3 regions of the Rhizobium sp. 01N424 genome follow, and region 3 is predicted to be linked to each of the others. Evidence: predicted binding sites of a transcription regulator. Region 3 holds the regulator's gene; each other region holds the start of a gene.
The links. The regulator LexA, encoded in region 3, represses DNA repair genes until DNA is damaged. The targets are predictions, from matches to a motif close to TGTTCNNNNTGTGTTCNG.

Region 1 (6,096 bases), on a different contig from region 3:
CGCTCGGTACGCTCTGCCCAGCGCGGTTCGCCCGGCGCTTCGAGATCGGCCAGTGCATCGACGAAATCCTGCGGCGACGCGCAGATGGCGAGATCCGGGCGATAGATGCGGCCGAGCTCAGATGCATCGGGGTAGATATGGACGAGCTGCTGCTGGGGATAGGGGATATCGATCAGCGTATAGCCTGACGACGGCATTTCCGACATGCGGCTGCCGAGCAGGATCAGCAGGTCGCTTTCCTTGATCTCTTTCGCCAGAGCCGGGTTGATGCCGATGCCGACATCGCCGGCATAGCTCGGATGCAGATGATCGAACAGCATCTGGCGGCGGAAGGAGCAGCCGACCGGCAGCTGGAAGCGCTCGGCGAAGGCGCGGAAATCGGCGACCGCATCGGCATCCCAGCGGGTGCCGCCGAGGATCACCAGAGGGCGCTCGGCCTTGAGCAGCCGCATGTAGAAATCATCGACCTGACGGCGGCCGGGATAGGCGGCAACGCGGGCATAGGGCTTGGCGCGGGGTGCTTCGACCGCGTCGCGCAACATATCTTCGGGCAATGACAAGACGACGGGGCCGGGACGGCCGGATGTGGCGATGGAAAAGGCGCGGGTGACGAATTCCGGGATACGTGCTGCATCATCGATCTCGCCGACCCATTTGGCATATTCCGTCAGCGCCCTGCGGAACTCGACCTCCTGGAAGGCTTCGCGCTCGCGGGCATCGCGCTGGACCTGGCCGATGAACAGGATCATCGGGATCGAATCCTGGCGGGCGATGTGGAGACCGGCCGAAGCGTTGGTGGCGCCGGGGCCACGGGTGACCATGCAGATGCCGGGCTCGCCGGTCAGGCGGCCCCAGCAATCGGCCATCATCGCAGCACCACCTTCCTGGCGGCAGACGACGACTTCGATATCGCTGTCGTGAAGGGCATCGAGGACCGCGAGGAAGCTTTCGCCGGGCACGCAGGAAAGGCGGGTGACGCCATTTGCCTTTAACGCTTCGACGATCAATTCTCCGCCGGTCTTTCTCATGATGCCTGTTCCCTCCCTTGTGCCTTCCGTTCCAACGCTTCGAGTTCGGCCAGCACCTCCTCCTGGTGCTGGCCGAGGCGCGGGCTCGGTCTTTCGTAGCGTAGCGGTGTTTCCGAGAGAACCACTGGGGTTCGAACCGTCGGGATCATCGTTCCTGCGGCATCGGCGAGATCGAGCCGCAGGCCGCGGGCAATGACCTGCGGATCGGCGAACATCTCCTCGATCGTATTGATCGCGCCGGCCGGCACGGCATTGTCCTCGCAGGCCTTCAGGAGATCGGCCTTCTGCCAGTTCAATGTCTTGCCGGAAACCAGGCGGCGAACCTCGTCGCGGTTGGCGACGCGCGCCTTGTTGGTGGCGAAACGCTCGTCCTCGCCGATGCCGTCGAGGCCGAGGATGGTGCAGAGGCGGCGGAACTGGCCGTCATTGCCGACGGCGAGAATGAGATAGCCATCCGCGGCCGGGATGACTTCGTAGGGCGAGATGTTCGGATGCGCGTTGCCGAGCCGCACCGGCGCCTTGCCCGAGACCAGATAGTTCATGTTCTGGTTCGCAAGAATGGCGGACTGCACATCGAGCAGCGCCATATCGACCAGCTGGCCTTCGCCTGACTTCAGCGCGTGGATCAGTGCCGCCTCGATGGCCGAGACGGCATAGATGCCGGTGAAGATATCGGCGATGGCAACGCCGGCCTTCATCGGTTGGCCATCAGGTTCACCGGTGACGGACATGAAGCCCGACATGCCCTGGACGATGTAGTCGTAGCCGGCGAGATTGGCATAGGGGCCGGTCTGGCCGAAACCGGTGATCGAGCAATAGACGAGTTTGGGATTGATCTGGCGCAGGCTCTCGTAATCGAGACCGTATTTGACGAGACCGCCGAGCTTGAAATTCTCGATCAGCACGTCGGCTGTCGCAGCCAGACGGCGGACCAGCGCCTGGCCTTCCTCTGTCTTGAGGTCGGCGGTGATCGAGCGCTTGTTGCGGTTGGTGGAATGGTAGTAGGCGGCGGAAAGATTTTCGCCGTCAGCGCCCTCGACGAAGGGCGGCCCCCATTGCCTCGTATCGTCGCCACCATCGGGGTTTTCGACCTTGATGACGTCGGCGCCGAGATCGGCCAGCATCTGCCCGGCCCAGGGACCGGCAAGCACGCGGGCCAGTTCGATGACCCTGATGCCTGCAAGCGGCGGCTTTTTGCTGCTGACCGTCATGTTCCTCCCGCGTGCGGATTACGGCGCCCGTGTTGCCTCAGATGTATCGGATACGGGCTTGGATGCAAAGCGCCGCTCGCGCCAGATGATGTAGAGGCCCGAAGCGATGATGATCAGGATACCGAGCCATTTGATGGCATCCGGGAAATCGCCGAAGACCAGCCAGGCGAAGATCGTCGCCGAGACGATCTCGAAATATTGCAGCGGCGCCAGCGTCGATGCCGGGGCGGCGCGATAGGCATAGACGCCGAGAATGCCGGCGATCGCTGCCATGACTCCGACGCCCGCGAGGTAGCCGAAGGCGATAGTGGAGGGCATGACCGGATCGAAGACGTCGGAGCCGCTTCCTTCGCCGACATAGAGAATGATGGCGCAGAACAGCAGGCCCCAGAGGCCCATCTGAAACTGCATGACCCAGGGGTCTTCGCGTTGCGCCAAGGCCCGGTTCATCATCGCCGAAATGGCGATGCAGACGGCGCTGACGACGGGCAGCAGCGCCACGAAGCCGACTTCCTGGAAGCTCGGCTGTATGATCAGGATGGCGCCGAAGAAGCCGACGCCGCAGGCTGTGTAGCGCCGCCAGCCGATGGCTTCGCCGAGGAAGATGCTGCTGAGGATCGTCAGGATGATCGGCTCGACAAAGAAGATGGCGATGGCATCGGCGACCGACATGTATTTCAGCGTCGCGACGAAGGAGATCATCGAGATGGTCATGATGATCCCGCGGATCGCGTGATAGAAGGTCTGCTTCCACGACAGGTCGGCGAGGTTCTTGCGCCAGATGACGACAGGTAGCATGCAGATCGCCTGGACGGCGAAACGCGCGGCGGTGATCTCCGCCGACGGGACGGTGGCGATCGCCAGCTTGGCGAAGATGTCGATCAGCGGTGAAAACAGCACCGACAGAAGCATGAGCGCCAGGCCCATGGTGACTTCGGAGGAGGTGTTCGTCTTCATTGCCGCGCCTGCCATGTGGAATGTTCCCGTCAGGACCGCATGACCGCGCCGTCGCACCAATCGGCGAAGGCCGAGATGGCGCCTGCTGCGCCGGTCTCGTTCAAGGTCTCGTGCCTGAAGTCCTGATATATTTCAGTGGTGATACGGGAGAAGCCCTGCCGTTTCAAATGGTTTGAGAGCCATAGAACGGCTTTTCCGCGCTCCGTTGCCGGATCCTGCCCACCGCCGATAAGATGGATCGGACGATCCTTCGGAAGACGGTCGAGTTGCTCCTTTTCCGTTGCCCGGAAGGTAAGCTCGAAGACATCGAGCCACATCGATACCGAGGCATCGAAGCCGCAGAGCGGGTCGGCGATATATTTCGCGACCTCCGCCGGATCGCGTGACAGCCAGTCGAATTCCGTGGTGTGGCCGGGAATGGACTTGCCCCAGGCGGCGAAGGTCAATCTCGGCAGCATACCGCTCGGCACGTCTGAGCCCTTCAGCGCCTTTTCGGCGCGCAGGATCACCTGTGCGGCGCGACCGGAAAGGCCAACGGCGAAGTTCGAGTTCCAGATGGCGACCGCATCGAATTTTTCCGGATAGGTCTGCGCGGCGTTGAGCGCGATCAGCCCGCCCATCGAATGGCCGAAGAGGATAACGGGGAACCCCGGGTGCAGACTCGCTGCATGATCGCGCATGGCGGCGACGTCATCGATCACGCGGGATACACCGTCGCGCCTCGCGAACTGCCCGATCGGCGCATCCGGCGCCTTGGTCTCGCCGTGGCCGCGATGATCGTGCACAAAGACATGATAGCCACGCGCCGCCATAGCCTCCGCAAAGCGCTGATAGCGTTTCGAATGCTCGGCTAGGCCGTGGCAGACGACGAGGATACCGCGTGGCGCGCCTGCGGCCGTCTCGCTGTGAAAGGCGAGCGAGGCGCCTGCCACGTTAAGCCATTGTGTTTGCGAAAACATCCGATCCTCCCGGCGCGCAGAAGATCAGATCGGCCGTCAAATGCAAGCGGGCCTGCGGCGATTTGCAGGGGAAAATGCTGCGATTCAGGGTTGCGGAACGTTGCGCTTCGTGCTTACTTGTTCTTGTATTGTTCTATCTAGGGGATGGAGATGAGCAGGTTCTTTCTGCATGCGGCAATTGTGGCTTTGTCAGGCCTGTTGGCGGCTTCGGCTTTCGCACAGGAAGGCCAGGGGCGCACGCGTTTCATTCTCGCTGCAAGCTGGCAACCGGCCTTTTGCCAGACGAACCAGAAGAAGCCGGAATGCGCCAGCCAGACGCGGGATCGCTTCGACGCGACCAATTTTACCCTCCATGGTCTCTGGCCGATGCGGCAGAATTATTGCGGCGTCTCGAAGGAGGAGCAGGCGGCGGACAAGGATGGCGACTGGCGGTCGTTGCCTGAGGTCAAGCTGACGCCGGAGAATGCCGCGGCGCTGGCAAAAGCGATGCCCGGCACTCAATCGGCGCTCGAGCGTCACGAGTGGACCAAGCACGGCACCTGCACGAAACTCTCGGCCGACGCCTATTTCGGCACGGCCGTGCGGCTGATCGGCGATCTTAATGCATCGGCGGTGCGCGAGCTGTTTGCCGCCAATGTCGGCAAGTCTGTCAGCGCCGATCAGATCAAGGCGGCCTTCGACAAGAGTTTTGGCGCTGGCGCTTCCGACCGGGTGAAGATGAGCTGCCGCCGGGCAGGCGGCGTGCGGGTTATCAGCGAGCTGACGATCGGCTTGTCTGAGGACGCGGTGGCGTCAGGCTCTGCCGATAATCTCGGAAAGCTGATCCGGGGGGCGGGACGAACCTCGTTCGGATGCGACCAGGGCGTGGTCGACGCGGCCGGTTTCTGACGTAAAGACTGCTGCAAAGCGCAAGAGAGGCCGGTTTCGGCGTTGCCCGGGAGCCGGGTTTCGCCTACATAGCGGCCACGGATTTACACGTTTGCGCGCGGAGCAGTTTAAAGATGGCACGTCAGTTCATTTATCACATGTCGGGACTCAACAAGTCTTACGGCGCCAAGAAAATTCTCGAGAACGTCAACCTGTCGTTCTATCCGGATGCCAAGATCGGTATTCTCGGCCCGAACGGCGCCGGTAAGTCGACGGTGCTGCGCATCATCGCCGGTCAGGACAAGGAATACACCGGCGAAGCCTGGCTCGCCGACGGCGCGACCGTTGGCTACCTTGAGCAGGAGCCGCATCTCGATCCGACAAAGACCGCCTTCGAGAACGTCATGATGGGTGTTGCCGACAAGACGGCGATCATCGACCGCTACAACGAGCTGATGATGAACTATTCCGACGAGACGGCGGACGAGGGCGCCAAGCTGCAGGATATCATCGACAGCCAGAACCTCTGGGATCTGGAACAGCAGGTCGAAATGGCGATGGAAGCGCTGCGCTGCCCGCCGAAGGATTCCGACGTCACCATTCTCTCGGGCGGTGAACGCCGCCGTATCGCACTCTGCCGCCTGCTCCTGTCGCAGCCGGACCTGCTGCTGCTCGACGAACCGACCAACCACCTCGACGCCGAAACCATCGCCTGGCTCGAAAAGCACCTGCGCGATTATCCGGGCGCCGTGATGATGATCACCCACGACCGCTACTTCCTCGACAACGTCACGGGCTGGATCCTTGAGCTCGACCGCGGCCGCGGCATTCCGTACGAAGGCAACTACTCTGCCTACCTGACGGCCAAGGCCAAGCGCATGCTGCAGGAAAACCGCGAAGAAGCCGGCCGCCAGAAGGCGCTTTCGCGCGAACAGGAATGGATCGCCTCCAGCCCGAAGGCTCGTCAGGCGAAGTCGAAGGCCCGTATCAAGGCCTACGAACAGCTGGTCGATGCCGCCGAAGGCATCCGTCCCGGCGACGCGCAGATCATCATCCCGGTCTCCGAGCGTCTCG
Region 2 (6,096 bases), on a different contig from region 3:
GCCAGCGCCTGATGATCTCGCTGCTGCTCAGCGGCGATTTCAAGGAAGGCGTCAAATACGCCAACGAGCTGAAGCTCGACCCGAGCATCGAGCGCGTGACGACGGTCGTGCGCAGCATGGATGCCGTCAGCCGCGGCGACTACAAGGGCGCCGAAGCGATCCTGAAATATGACGGTCCGAACGATCTGGACCGGATGATGAACGACCTGCTGTCGGCCTGGTCGCGCCTTGGCGCCGGACGCGGCAAGGAAGCGCTGGCGATGGTCGAGAAGATGAAGGGACCGGACTGGTTCCGCATCTTCCAGAACTACCATGCCGGCGCGATCGCCATCGCCAACGGCAATATCTCGTCTGCCCGCAAGCACCTGAATGATGCCGTGCTCGACAAGGATGGCGGCGCGACCGCGCCCGATACCTTCATGCGCTCGATCATGGCGCTGGCCCGCCTCGAGGCATCGCAGGGCAACAAGCAGAAGGCACTGGACGCCATTTCCGTCGGCGACAATTTGCTGCCGAACTACGCGCCGCTGAAGGCGCTGCGCCAGAGCATCGAAAGCGGCGAAAAGCCGAAGCAGCAGGTCGAGAACGCAGCACAGGGTGCGGCCGCCGTGCTCTTCTCCGTCGGCGCCGCGCTGAACCGCGATGGTGCCGAAGACATCGTTTCGCTCTACCTGCAGACGGCCAATGCGCTTGATCCCGACAGCCCCGATACGCTGGTTCTGCTCGGCGGCATTGCCGAGAAGCAGGAACAGATGGACCGCGCCATCGAGTTCTATCAGAAGGTTCCGGCGGATTCGCCAATGCGCCGCATCTCGGAACTGCAGCTCGGCCTGGCGCTCGCCCAGGGCGGCAAGGTCGACGAGGCCCGCAAGCATCTGCAGCAGCTGATCACCTCCGACCCGAGCGATATCCGCAGCTACCTCGCCTATGGCAGCGTCCTCTCGGACGCCAAGGACTATCCGGCGATGGCAGCCAATTACGACAAGGCCGTCGAGGCAATCGGCGCGCTGCCGGGCCGCTCCGACTGGACTGTGTTCTTCCAGCGCGGCATTGCCTATGAGCGCCTGAAGAAGTGGGATCAGGCCGAGCCGAATTTCCGCAAGGCGCTGGAACTCAATCCGGACCAGCCGCAGGTTCTGAACTATCTGGGCTACTCCTGGATCGACATGAACAAGAACCTCGACGAAGGCCTGACGATGATCAAGAAGGCCGTCGATCTGCGCCCTGACGACGGCTACATCATCGATTCGCTGGGCTGGGCCTACTACCGCCTCAACCGCTTCGACGATGCCGTCGGTGAGCTGGAGAAGGCCGCTGAAATCAAGGCTGGCGACGCGACGATCAACGATCACCTTGGTGATGCCTACTGGCATGTCGGCCGCAAGCTCGAGGCCGTATACCAGTGGAACCGGGCGCTGAACTCGCAGCCCGAGGAAGCCGAGATCCCGAAGATCAAGGACAAGATCGCCAACGGCCTGAAGCCGGAGAACGACGACGCCAAGTCTGCGGACAAGAAGCAGCCGGACCCAGCGCCGGTCGCTCCGCCGCCCGTCGACAAGAAGTCCTGATAGCGCATGCCGGATGCGGGGAGCCGCCGTTTCACGGTGACTGAAGACGCGCCTGCGAAAATCAATCTGGCCCTGCATGTGACGGGCCAGAGAGACGATGGCTACCATCTGCTCGACATGCTGGTGACCTTCACGGCGCATGGCGACAGGCTGAGCTTTACCTCTGCCGATCGAGATGGCTTTACGTTAGGCGGGCGCTTTGCCGCTGACATCGGCGGCGAGCCGGACAACAATCTGGTACTGAGGGCGCGCGACCTCCTGCGCCAGGCGGCTTTCGCCCAGGGTGGCCACGCGCCTGCGGTTTCCATCCATCTCGAGAAAAACCTGCCCATCGCCTCGGGGATCGGCGGCGGCTCTGCGGATGCGGCTGCGGCTCTGCGCGGCTTGCAGCGCTTCTGGAATGTGCGCGTGTCTGCCGATATCCTTTCGGCACTCGCCCTGCAGCTTGGCGCCGATGTACCGATGTGCCTGGAAAGCAGGCCGCTGATTGCGCGCGGGATCGGCGAGGAAATCGAGCCGATCGCCCTGCCACGGCTCTATCTGGTATTGGCCAATCCGCTGAAGGCCGTCTCGACGCCTGAAATCTTCCGGCTGCTGACCGAGAAGAATAATCGGCCGTTGGATCTTACGGCCGGAGACTGGATGGCGGCGATTGCCGCCAACCGCAACGATCTGGAGCCACCGGCACGCAGCCTGGCGCCTGAAATCGCCGCGATCTCGGCGCTGCTTGTGAAGAGCGGCGCAGAGCTCGTGCGGATGTCGGGATCGGGCGCCACCTGCTTTGGTATCTTCCCCTCCCTTGCGGCGGCTGAAGCGGCCGAGCAGCAGCTTCACAGCCAGCGGCCGGACTGGTATTTCCAGGCAACGGAAACAGCCGCGGGAGAGTGACATGCCTGGCATAGACGAGAACCGCCCGTTCATCCCCGTCGGCATTGCCGTGCTGACCGTCTCCGATACCCGCAGCCTGGAGAACGACAAATCGGGCGATACGCTCGCCGCCCGCATCGCCGAGGCTGGCCACAAGCTTGTCGACCGCGCCATCGTGCCCGATGACAAACGGGCGATCGCCGCGCGCGTGAAGGCATGGACGGAGACGGACGGCATCGACGTCGTCATCACCACCGGCGGTACCGGCTTTACCGGCCGCGACGTGACCCCCGAGGCGCTGGAGCCGCTGTTCGAGAAGCGCATGGACGGTTTCTCGGAAGTCTTCCACCGTATCTCCTATGACAAGATCGGCACCTCGACGATCCAGTCGCGCGCCACCGCAGGCGTTGCCAATGCCACCTTCATCTTCGTGCTGCCGGGCTCTCCCGGCGCCTGCAAGGATGCCTGGGACGGGATCTTGAAGGCGCAGCTCGACTACCGGCACATGCCCTGCAATTTCGTGGAGATCATGCCGCGGCTCGACGAGCACCTGAAGCGCGGCGGCTGATTCTATCTGGCGGCGCGCGCCACCCAGGAAGGAATCAATTCACTGGAAAGCTGCCTGAGCTTCTGCCCCTTGGGAAATTCCGACAGCCGCATGCCGCTCTTTGCCGAGGCGATCGCTTGTTTCTTGGGGACAAGATAGGCAAGCTCCAGCGGTGGCACCGAGCGGCCGAGACGCTGCAGCAGCGGACGGCGATAGGCGCGCGAGGCGGTGAAGCGGGCGGGTAATCTGTTCAGCGCCACATATTCGGCGATCTCGTCGATCCAGCCCGCCTGCGGGCGCGCGCCCGGCTCGACGAAGAGCAGCCATTCGCCACGCGCCGAGCGCAGTATGTCGTTGATATCCCACTCAGAATGAAAGCGGCAACCGGCCGCGTCCGCCACCCGCGAGGTGCCGTCGCGCGAGCCGTGATCAAGCACAACGACATCGCTGACAAGGCCTTCGACCGCGCCTGCAACCAGCACCGATAACGTCTGCGCCAGCTCCGGTTCCTGATCCTGGCACTCGAGAACAACTGTCAACATTGCCTATTTATAATGCGCCGCACAAAACTTTGCCAGCGCGACTTTCCTCATTTTGTTCTTGCATTGTTCTAATTTTCTGATTAGGAATTTAATCATCAAGAACGGGCGAAGGCAACGCCTCCGCTGCGGGAGAATCCGATGAACGAACAGTCCCTTGCAGGGCAGGCCGCATTCGCGCCTGCCAACACGGCAGATATTGCCGAAGCGCTGATCGCCCAGTCTGGCCTGCGCGTGGATGCCGAACGCCGCCGCGGACGCGGCGCCGGGCTCAATCCCGGCGGACGGTTCGAGCCGCAGAGCCGCGAGGCCTTCGACGACGGCTTGCAGACGCTGGAAGAACTGCCGCCCTTCAAGACCGAAGTGCAGATCGAAAAGCCGCGCACGGCGATCACCCGTAACGAGTCGCCCGACATTCCCTTCGACCGGTCGATCAACCCCTATCGCGGCTGCGAGCATGGCTGCATTTATTGCTTCGCCCGGCCGAGCCACGCGTATATGGGGCTTTCGGCGGGGCTTGATTTCGAGGCCAAGCTGTTTGCCAAGCCGGATGCCGCCAAGCTTCTGGAACGCGAACTTGCAAAGCCCGGTTACAAGCCGCGGGTGATCGCGATCGGCACCAATACCGATCCCTATCAGCCGATCGAAAAGGAATGGCGCATCATGCGGCAGATCCTCGAAGTGCTCGACAAGGCTAATCATCCTGTCTCGATCGTCACCAAGTCGGCGATGATCATGCGCGATATCGATATCTTGAAGAGCATGGCGGAACGCGGTCTGGTGCGCGCCTCGCTGTCGGTGACGACGCTCGACCGCAAGCTAGCGCGTACCATGGAACCGCGCGCCTCGACGCCGCCGCGGCGGCTGGAAGCGATCCATGCTCTGAGCGAGGCCGGTATCCCGACCTCCGTCATGGCTGCCCCTGTGATCCCGGCCCTGAACGACCACGAGATCGAACGCATTCTCGATGCCGCGCATGCTGCCGGTGCGCGCGAGGCGGGCTATGTCATCCTGCGGCTGCCGCTGGAGGTCTCGCCACTGTTTCGCGACTGGCTGCTGCAACACTATCCTGACCGCTACCGGCACGTCATGTCGCTGGTGCGCTCGATGCGCGGCGGCAAGGATTACGACGCCGATTTCGGCAAGCGCATGAAGGGTGCCGGCCCCTATGCCTGGCAGATTGCCCGGCGCTTCGAGATGGCCACCAAGCGGCTCGGCATGGTCAGGCGCAGCATGCCGCTGCGCGACGATCTCTTCGTGCCGCCCGATGGCAGCGGCGTGCAGCTGTCGCTGCTCTGAGACTTCCCGCCCGCTGGCACGGGCGCGAGGAGAAACGGCACGTCCGTTTCGAACGGCAGGCAGACAATGCCTGCTGGGGAATTACCCGCAGGAGACCGCCGCCCTGGTCTCTTGCACGCCGCGAATGGGTCCCCTGCCCCTTCGCGGTCCTAGCCCCCGGCCCGCCGCCCTGTTCCGGGGGCTTGCAGGAAATCGGGTTGGCGTGCGAGGTTCAGCCGCATGAAACGTCGCACGCCACCCGATTCTCCTCTGCTTTTCGAAGACGCGCCGCTCACTCCGGATTTCAAGCTGGAACTGAAGGCCCGCAAGGCCGGTCACTGGCCGGTTGCCGGTGCCGACGAAGCCGGGCGCGGTCCTCTGGCTGGTCCGGTGGTGGCCGCCGCCGTCATTCTCGATCCCAAACGCATTCCCGAGGGGCTGAACGATTCCAAGCAGCTCTCGGCGGCCAAGCGCGAAGAGCTGTTCGTGCAAATCCTGGCGACGGCAACGGTCTCGATCGCCTCGTCGAGCGCCACCCGCATCGACGTCACCGATATCCGCAAGGCGAGCCTCGACGCGATGCGCCGGGCGATCTGCGGCCTTTCCATTCCCGCCGCCTACGTGCTGACCGATGGTCTCGACGTGCCCCAGGGGCTCGACTGTCCCGGACAGGCGGTGGTCAAGGGCGACGCGCGCTCCGTCTCGATCGCCGCCGCCTCGATCGTCGCCAAGGTCACCCGCGACCGGATGATGACCCGCGCCCACCTCGTCTTCCCCGACTACGGCTTTGCCGCCCATGCCGGTTACGGTACGGCCCAGCACCGCGCGGGGATCGAGCAGCACGGCCCGTGTTCGCTGCACCGGATGACCTTCCGGCCGTTGCGCAAGGATGGGGTGAAGCTTGCGGTGACACAGGAGATGCTTGGGGATTGAGGGGTTTGCGCCACCGCCAGAGGCGTGCGCCCGCAGTCCCTCATCAGCCTTTGGGGCACCTCCTCCCCCGGAAAACTGCTTACTCGTCCTTCGCTTTTCTCCTCAGCGAGAAGGTAGCCGCAGGGCCGGATGAGGGGCCACAGGTGCTTGCTTTGATACTTCAGGCGTTCCCATGCTACTGTGGACCAGCTGTGGCGATTGCCCCTGGACGCGACCACCGGTGCCACCTCGCGCGGCGGCCACAGACCTCTCCACCCTCATTCCTGTGCTTGTCACAGGAATCCAGTGCGCCCATGTCCATGGGCGCGGGAGACTTTTACCAAGATGGCGATTCATTCACGGCGCAGACGCGCCGTGGCTGGAT
Region 3 (6,096 bases):
CGGCCGCATGTTGTTTGCGCCGGTGGCGCTCGGACTGGGCTCCCTTCTCTGGTTTGCCTGCGGTGCAGACATTTCACCGGCTGTGCCGCTTTCATGCGCGGTCGTGCTGCTTCTGCTGCTCGCCGTGACCGATCGCAGCCGGCAGTGGAGCCGGATCTGCGTGGCCTCCATGACGTTGATTGCTGCCGGCATCCTCGCCGCACAATTCGAGACCTGGAGAGCTGGTACTGTCGTTCTCGATTCGGCGGTAACGACGACGCTGACAGGCCGCGTAGAGCGGCGGGAAAGCGATGGCCGCGGCGGCTGGCGGTATCTGCTGGCGCTCAAGGCGACGGAGAACCCGGCGCTGAAGCGACCGCCAGAGCAGGTGACCGTGATTGCGCGCGGCCAGAAAGCGGAGTTCGAAACCGGGACTTGGCTGAAAGGCCGGGCAAGGCTGACGCCGCCGTCTGGGCCTGCTCTTCCCGGCCTCAACGACTTTTCGTTCGGTGCCTATTTCGACGGCGTCGGTGGCAACGGTTTCTTTTATGGTGCCCCTGCCGTGGTGCCAGCGGCCGAACCCGAGCCCGGATCGATGCAGGATCGCGCTATTGAATGGCTTTATCGCCTCAGAAGCGGCATCGGCGATCGTATCAGAGGCATCCTGCCTGGCGACACCGGCGCTTTCGCCGCCGCTCTCGTCACGGACGAGCGCCGCGCCATTTCGAGCGAGACGACCGAGGCGCTGCGCCAATCCGGGCTTGCGCATATCATTGCCATTTCCGGTCTCAACATGGCGCTGTCGGCAGGCATCTTCTTCGTCGGCTTCCGCAGCGTGCTCAGCCTGTTTCCGGCTGTCGTCCAGGCCTATCCCGTCAAGAAGATCGCCGCAGCCGGTGCGCTTGCCGCCGTCACCGCCTATTTTCTGATCTCGGGCTTCGCTGTCTCTGCCGAACGCGCCTTCATCATGATGGCGATCATGCTGGCGGCGGTCTTCTTCGACCGGCCGTCGATCAGTCTGCGCAACGTCGCCCTGTCGGCGCTGGTGATCATTATCCTCTCACCCTCGGAGATCATGGGGCCAAGCTTCCAGATGTCCTTCGCCGCGACACTGGCCCTCGTCGCGGGCTATGCGCTCTGGAAGGAGAGGCCGGTGCGCGACCGGCCCTTCGCAAAGTTTCGCGCCGTCAGGATGCTGTCTTCCGCCGCCGCGTTCTTCGGCGGCATCCTGCTGACCTCCGTCATCGGCGGCTTCTCGACTGCATTGTTCTCGGTCGAGCACTTCCACCGGCTGACGGCCTATGGCCTGCCAGCCAATCTCGCCGCAATGCCGATTATCTCCTTCATCATCATGCCGTTCGGCCTCATTGCCATGCTGCTGATGCCCTTCGGTCTCGATGCATGGGCGTGGCAGGTGACGGGTTTCGGGCTCGATCTGGTGATCGCCATCGCCAGGACGGTTGCCTCATGGGGCGGCGATATCGGCGTCGGGCGCCTGGCGTCTTGGTACTTTCCCGCGGCGGTGACAGGTTTCCTGCTGCTGACTTTGCTGCGCAGCCGCATGCGCCATCTCGGCACCGCGATCTTGATGGCATCGACGACAGCCGCCGCGATGTTGGGAGGTCCTCCGCCGCCGAAAATCGTGATTGCCGAGGACGGGAGCATGGCGGGCATCGTCAGCGACAACGGCCTCGCCACCAATCGCGAGCGGCCACCGGGCTTCATCTTTGATCAATGGAGGCGCGCTCTGGTGATCGATAAGCATCTGTCACCGGCGTTCCCGGCGCTCCCGGATATTCCCACCGCACCGCGCGGTGAAAGGCTGAAACTGACGGAGGCACAGCAGAACGACACCATGAACGCGATCAAGGCCAGTGCGACGGGCGAGCGCTTCTCATGCGTGAAAAAGGCCTGGTGTACAGCGAAGCTCGACAACGGTTCGATCCTGACCGTGATCGAGAATGCGGCGTTCCTTGGCCCAGCCTGCGACATATCCGATATCGTCGTCACACCGGTTCGCCTGCGCTTCGATACCTGCCGCTCAGGCGCCCTGCTTTTCACCGGGGAGACACTGCGGAAGACAGGCGCTGTCGAGCTTCGTTTCCCCAATGGGATCGCCGAAATCACCACATCATTCGAGGGTCTCGATCGTCCCTGGACCCGCCACCGCGCCTATGACTGGCGCAGTGGAGCTTTTGGTGAAAGCGAACCGCTCAGTGATAGCGGCGGATAAGGCCGACGAGCTTACCCTGAACCTTGACGCGGTCAGGTCCAAAAATGCGGGTTTCGTAAGCCGGGTTGGCGGCCTCGAGCGCAATGGACGCGCCCTTGCGGCGGAAGCGCTTCAGTGTTGCCTCTTCGTCATCGACGAGCGCAACGACGATATCACCGGCATTGGCGGTATTGGTGTTGCGGATGATGACCGTGTCGCCGTCGAAGATGCCGGCCTCGATCATGGAGTCGCCCTTGACCTCAAGAGCATAGTGCTCACCGTTTCCGAGCATGTCGGCGGGAACTGTAATGTCGTGGGTGTTCTGCTGGATCGCCGAAATCGGCACACCGGCTGCGATCCGGCCCATGACCGGCACGGAGATCGACGTGTGATTGTCCTCGTTCGCCGGCTTCGGCGGCGCGACCGGCTGCGGCTTGCCGAGGCTGCCTTCGATGACGCTCGGCGAGAATCCGCGGCGCGGCTGAATGCTCGGGCTGTAGGCTTCCGGAAGCTTGATGACCTCGAGTGCGCGCGCCCTGTTCGGTAGGCGGCGAATGAAACCGCGCTCTTCCAACGCGGTGATCAGGCGATGGATGCCCGACTTGGAAGCCAGGTCGAGCGCGTCCTTCATTTCGTCGAAGGACGGCGGTACGCCGGACTCTTTCATCCGCTCGTGAATGAAGAGGAGAAGCTCCTGTTGTTTGCGCGTCAGCATCGAAGTCTTTCCCCAGATTCGTGAAACAAAGCCAGAACGGACACTATATGTTCCATATGTGTTCCGCAAGTGCCTAAATATTGGTAAAACTTCCGATGATTTTTCGTCGTTTTTGAAAGTTTATTTGCCGGATTGGTGATCCACGCTTGCGCTTTGCCGGGCAGGGAGTGCAAATCTCTGCCGGCTTCACCGGAGGGAACCGCCATGACGCATCCGCTCGATCATCTGGTACTGCCCGTCACCCATATAGATGTTGCCCGCGAGCGACTCGGCCGTCTCGGTTTCACCGTCGCGGCCGATGGCCGTCATCCGTTCGGAACGGAGAATGCCTGCGTCTTCCTTGCCGACAGGACCTATCTCGAACCGCTCGGTGTCGCCAACCAGGCGGAGTGCGACGCGGCCGTCGCGAAGGGCAACAGCTTCGTCGCCCGCGATCAGGCCTTCCGCTTCCGCTGCGGCGATGACGGCTTTTCGGCTGTTGTCTTCGGCACCGATGATGCCGATGCGGACAAGGCTTCCTATGACGGCGCACAGCTGAGCGGCGGTGATATGGTCGAATTCTCGCGGCCGATCGTCATGCCCGACGGAACACAGGCGACAGGCGCCTTCAAGCTCGCCTTTGCCGCCGATCTCCGGGCACCCGATGTCTTCTTCTTCGCCTGCCAGCGGATCAACGCCTTTCCGGCCGATCGCAAGGCACTGGAAACCCATGCAAACGGCGTCACCGGCATCAGCGAGATTGCCCTGAGCGCTGAGGATCCGCAGGCCTTCGCCGAATTTCTGGAGACGGCCAGCGGTGGAGTGGAGCCTAAGGAGGCGGCACTCGGCCTATACTTCGAATTGCCGAACGGGAGACTTTCCATCTTCTCGAGCGAGGGCATGGAGGCCTATTTCGATGCCGAGCCACTTGTCACCGATAACGGCCTCAGGGCGCGCGCAATCGTGTTTTCGGTCGGTGATCTGGCCGTGACAGCGGCGCATTTGGCTGCTAACGGGATCACCCATGTCAGTATGAACAATCGTCTGCTGGTGAAGCCGGCGCCGGGACAAGGCGCAATCTTTGCCTTCGAGGAGACCCAATGACAAATACCAATGCAGAAGTCGTCGCCGGCGAGGGTGCTGGACGCGTTACTTTTTCGAATACGGGCAAGCTGTCGCTGATCGCCGGTCCCTGCCAGATGGAAAGCCGCGACCATGCTTTCATGGTCGCCGGTGTTCTGAGCGAACTCTGCAAGTCGCTCGGTATCGGCCTCGTCTATAAGTCGTCTTTCGACAAGGCGAACCGCACATCGCTTTCTGCCGAGCGCGGCATCGGTCTTGAAAAGGCGCTCGAAGTCTTCTCCGATCTGAAGAAGGAATTCGGCTTTCCTGTTCTGACCGATATCCACACGGAAGAGCAGTGCGAGCAGGTGGCAACCGTCGCCGACATCCTGCAGATCCCGGCCTTCCTCAGCCGCCAGACGGACCTTCTCGTTGCTGCCGCCAAGACCGGCCGGATCGTCAACGTCAAGAAGGGCCAGTTCCTGGCGCCCTGGGACATGAAGAATGTCCTCGCCAAGCTGAATGCCAGCGGCAATCCGAACATCCTGCTCTGCGAACGCGGTGCCTCCTTCGGGTACAACACACTGGTATCGGACATGCGCTCGCTGCCAATCATGGCTGCACTTGGCGCTCCCGTTATCTTCGACGCCACGCATTCCGTGCAGCAGCCGGGCGGGCAGGGCGGTTCGAGCGGCGGCCAGCGCGAATTCGTCGAGACCCTGGCGCGTGCCGCCGTTGCCGTCGGTGTCGCGGGTGTCTTCGTCGAAACGCACGAAGACCCGGACAACGCGCCGTCCGACGGACCGAACATGGTCTATCTGAAGGACATGCCGCGGCTTCTCGAAAAGCTTCTCGCCTTCGACGCCATCGCGAAAGCGGCCTGACGTTCAAAAGGCTGACATGATCCTGTAATAGGCCTCGAATGAGGCTGGAAACGAAGGCATGTTAGGCGGCTCAAAAACGGCCATTGTAATTTGCGTGCCTTCGATTAAGACGATTTCAAACGATTTATCCCACCCACCGAGCAGGAAGAAACCCATGACTGCAATTACCGATATCATCGCCCGCGAGATTCTCGATAGCCGTGGCAACCCCACCGTCGAGGTCGACGTTTATCTGGAAGATGGCAGCATGGGCCGCGCGGCTGTTCCGTCGGGTGCGTCGACCGGCGCGCACGAAGCCGTCGAAGTTCGCGATGGCGGCAAGCGCTATCTCGGCAAGGGTGTCGAAAAGGCCGTCGAAGCTGCCAACACCGAAATCTTCGACGCCATCGGCGGCATCGACGCCGAAAACCAGATCCAGATCGACAACATCATGATCGAACTGGACGGCACGCCGAACAAGTCGCGCCTCGGCGCCAACGCCATCCTCGGCGTTTCGCTGGCCGTCGCCAAGGCTGCTGCCGAAGCTGCCGGCCTGCCGCTCTATCGCTATGTCGGTGGCGCTTCCGCCCACCTGCTGCCTGTTCCGATGATGAACATCATCAACGGCGGCGCTCATGCCGACAACCCGATCGATTTCCAGGAATTCATGATCCTGCCCGTCGGCGCCGACTCGATCCGTGAAGCCGTCCGCATGGGTTCGGAAGTCTTCCACGTCCTCAAGAAGGAACTCTCGGCTCAGGGCCACAACACCAACGTCGGCGACGAAGGCGGTTTCGCACCGGGCCTGAAGAGCGCGCCTGAAGCCCTCGATTTCATCATGAAGTCGATCGAAAAGGCTGGCTACAAGCCGGGCGAAGACATCTATCTCGGCCTCGACTGCGCCTCGACCGAATTCTTCAAGGACGGCAAGTACGTTCTGGAAGGCGAAGGCCGCACGCTGGAGCCTGGCGCAATGGCCGAATACCTGGCGCAGCTCGCTGCCCAGTACCCGATCATCTCGATCGAAGACGGCATGGCTGAAGACGATTGGGACGGCTGGAAGGCTCTGACCGATCTGGCCGGCAAAAAGGTTCAGCTGGTCGGCGACGATCTCTTCGTCACCAATTCGGCCCGCCTGCGCGACGGTATCAAGATGGGCGTCGCCAACTCGATCCTCGTCAAGGTCAACCAGATCGGCTCGCTGACGGAAACCCTCGACGCCGTCAACACTGCGCACAAGGCAGCCTACACCGCCGTCATGTCGCACCGTTCGGGCGAAACCGAAG

Region 1: the regulator LexA is predicted to act here: its motif matches at 4,274-4,291, upstream of AC1DNK_RS06945 (ribonuclease T2 family protein).
Region 2: the regulator LexA is predicted to act here: its motif matches at 3,578-3,595, upstream of AC1DNK_RS03575 (PA0069 family radical SAM protein).

Annotation. Positions count from the first base shown of each region.
Region 1 covers NZ_JBFTRK010000002.1:253,668-259,763, reverse strand. Annotated here, with positions in the region: gene AC1DNK_RS06965 (thiamine pyrophosphate-binding protein) at 1-1,028, opposite strand, end outside; gene caiB (succinate--glutarate CoA-transferase) at 1,025-2,239, opposite strand; gene AC1DNK_RS06955 (DMT family transporter) at 2,258-3,196, opposite strand; gene AC1DNK_RS06950 (lysophospholipase) at 3,226-4,155, opposite strand; gene AC1DNK_RS06945 (ribonuclease T2 family protein) at 4,306-5,043, shown strand; gene ettA (energy-dependent translational throttle protein EttA) at 5,157-6,096, shown strand, end outside.
Region 2 covers NZ_JBFTRK010000001.1:698,877-704,972, reverse strand. Annotated here, with positions in the region: gene AC1DNK_RS03595 (tetratricopeptide repeat protein) at 1-1,568, shown strand, start outside; gene AC1DNK_RS03590 (4-(cytidine 5'-diphospho)-2-C-methyl-D-erythritol kinase) at 1,575-2,456, shown strand; gene moaB (molybdenum cofactor biosynthesis protein B) at 2,458-3,003, shown strand; gene AC1DNK_RS03580 (glycosyltransferase family 2 protein) at 3,006-3,524, opposite strand; gene AC1DNK_RS03575 (PA0069 family radical SAM protein) at 3,663-4,820, shown strand; gene AC1DNK_RS03570 (ribonuclease HII) at 5,040-5,732, shown strand.
Region 3 covers NZ_JBFTRK010000007.1:93,956-100,051, reverse strand. Annotated here, with positions in the region: gene AC1DNK_RS18345 (ComEC/Rec2 family competence protein) at 1-2,212, shown strand, start outside; gene lexA (transcriptional repressor LexA) at 2,193-2,906, opposite strand; gene AC1DNK_RS18335 (VOC family protein) at 3,111-3,989, shown strand; gene kdsA (3-deoxy-8-phosphooctulonate synthase) at 3,986-4,831, shown strand; gene eno (phosphopyruvate hydratase) at 4,986-6,096, shown strand, end outside.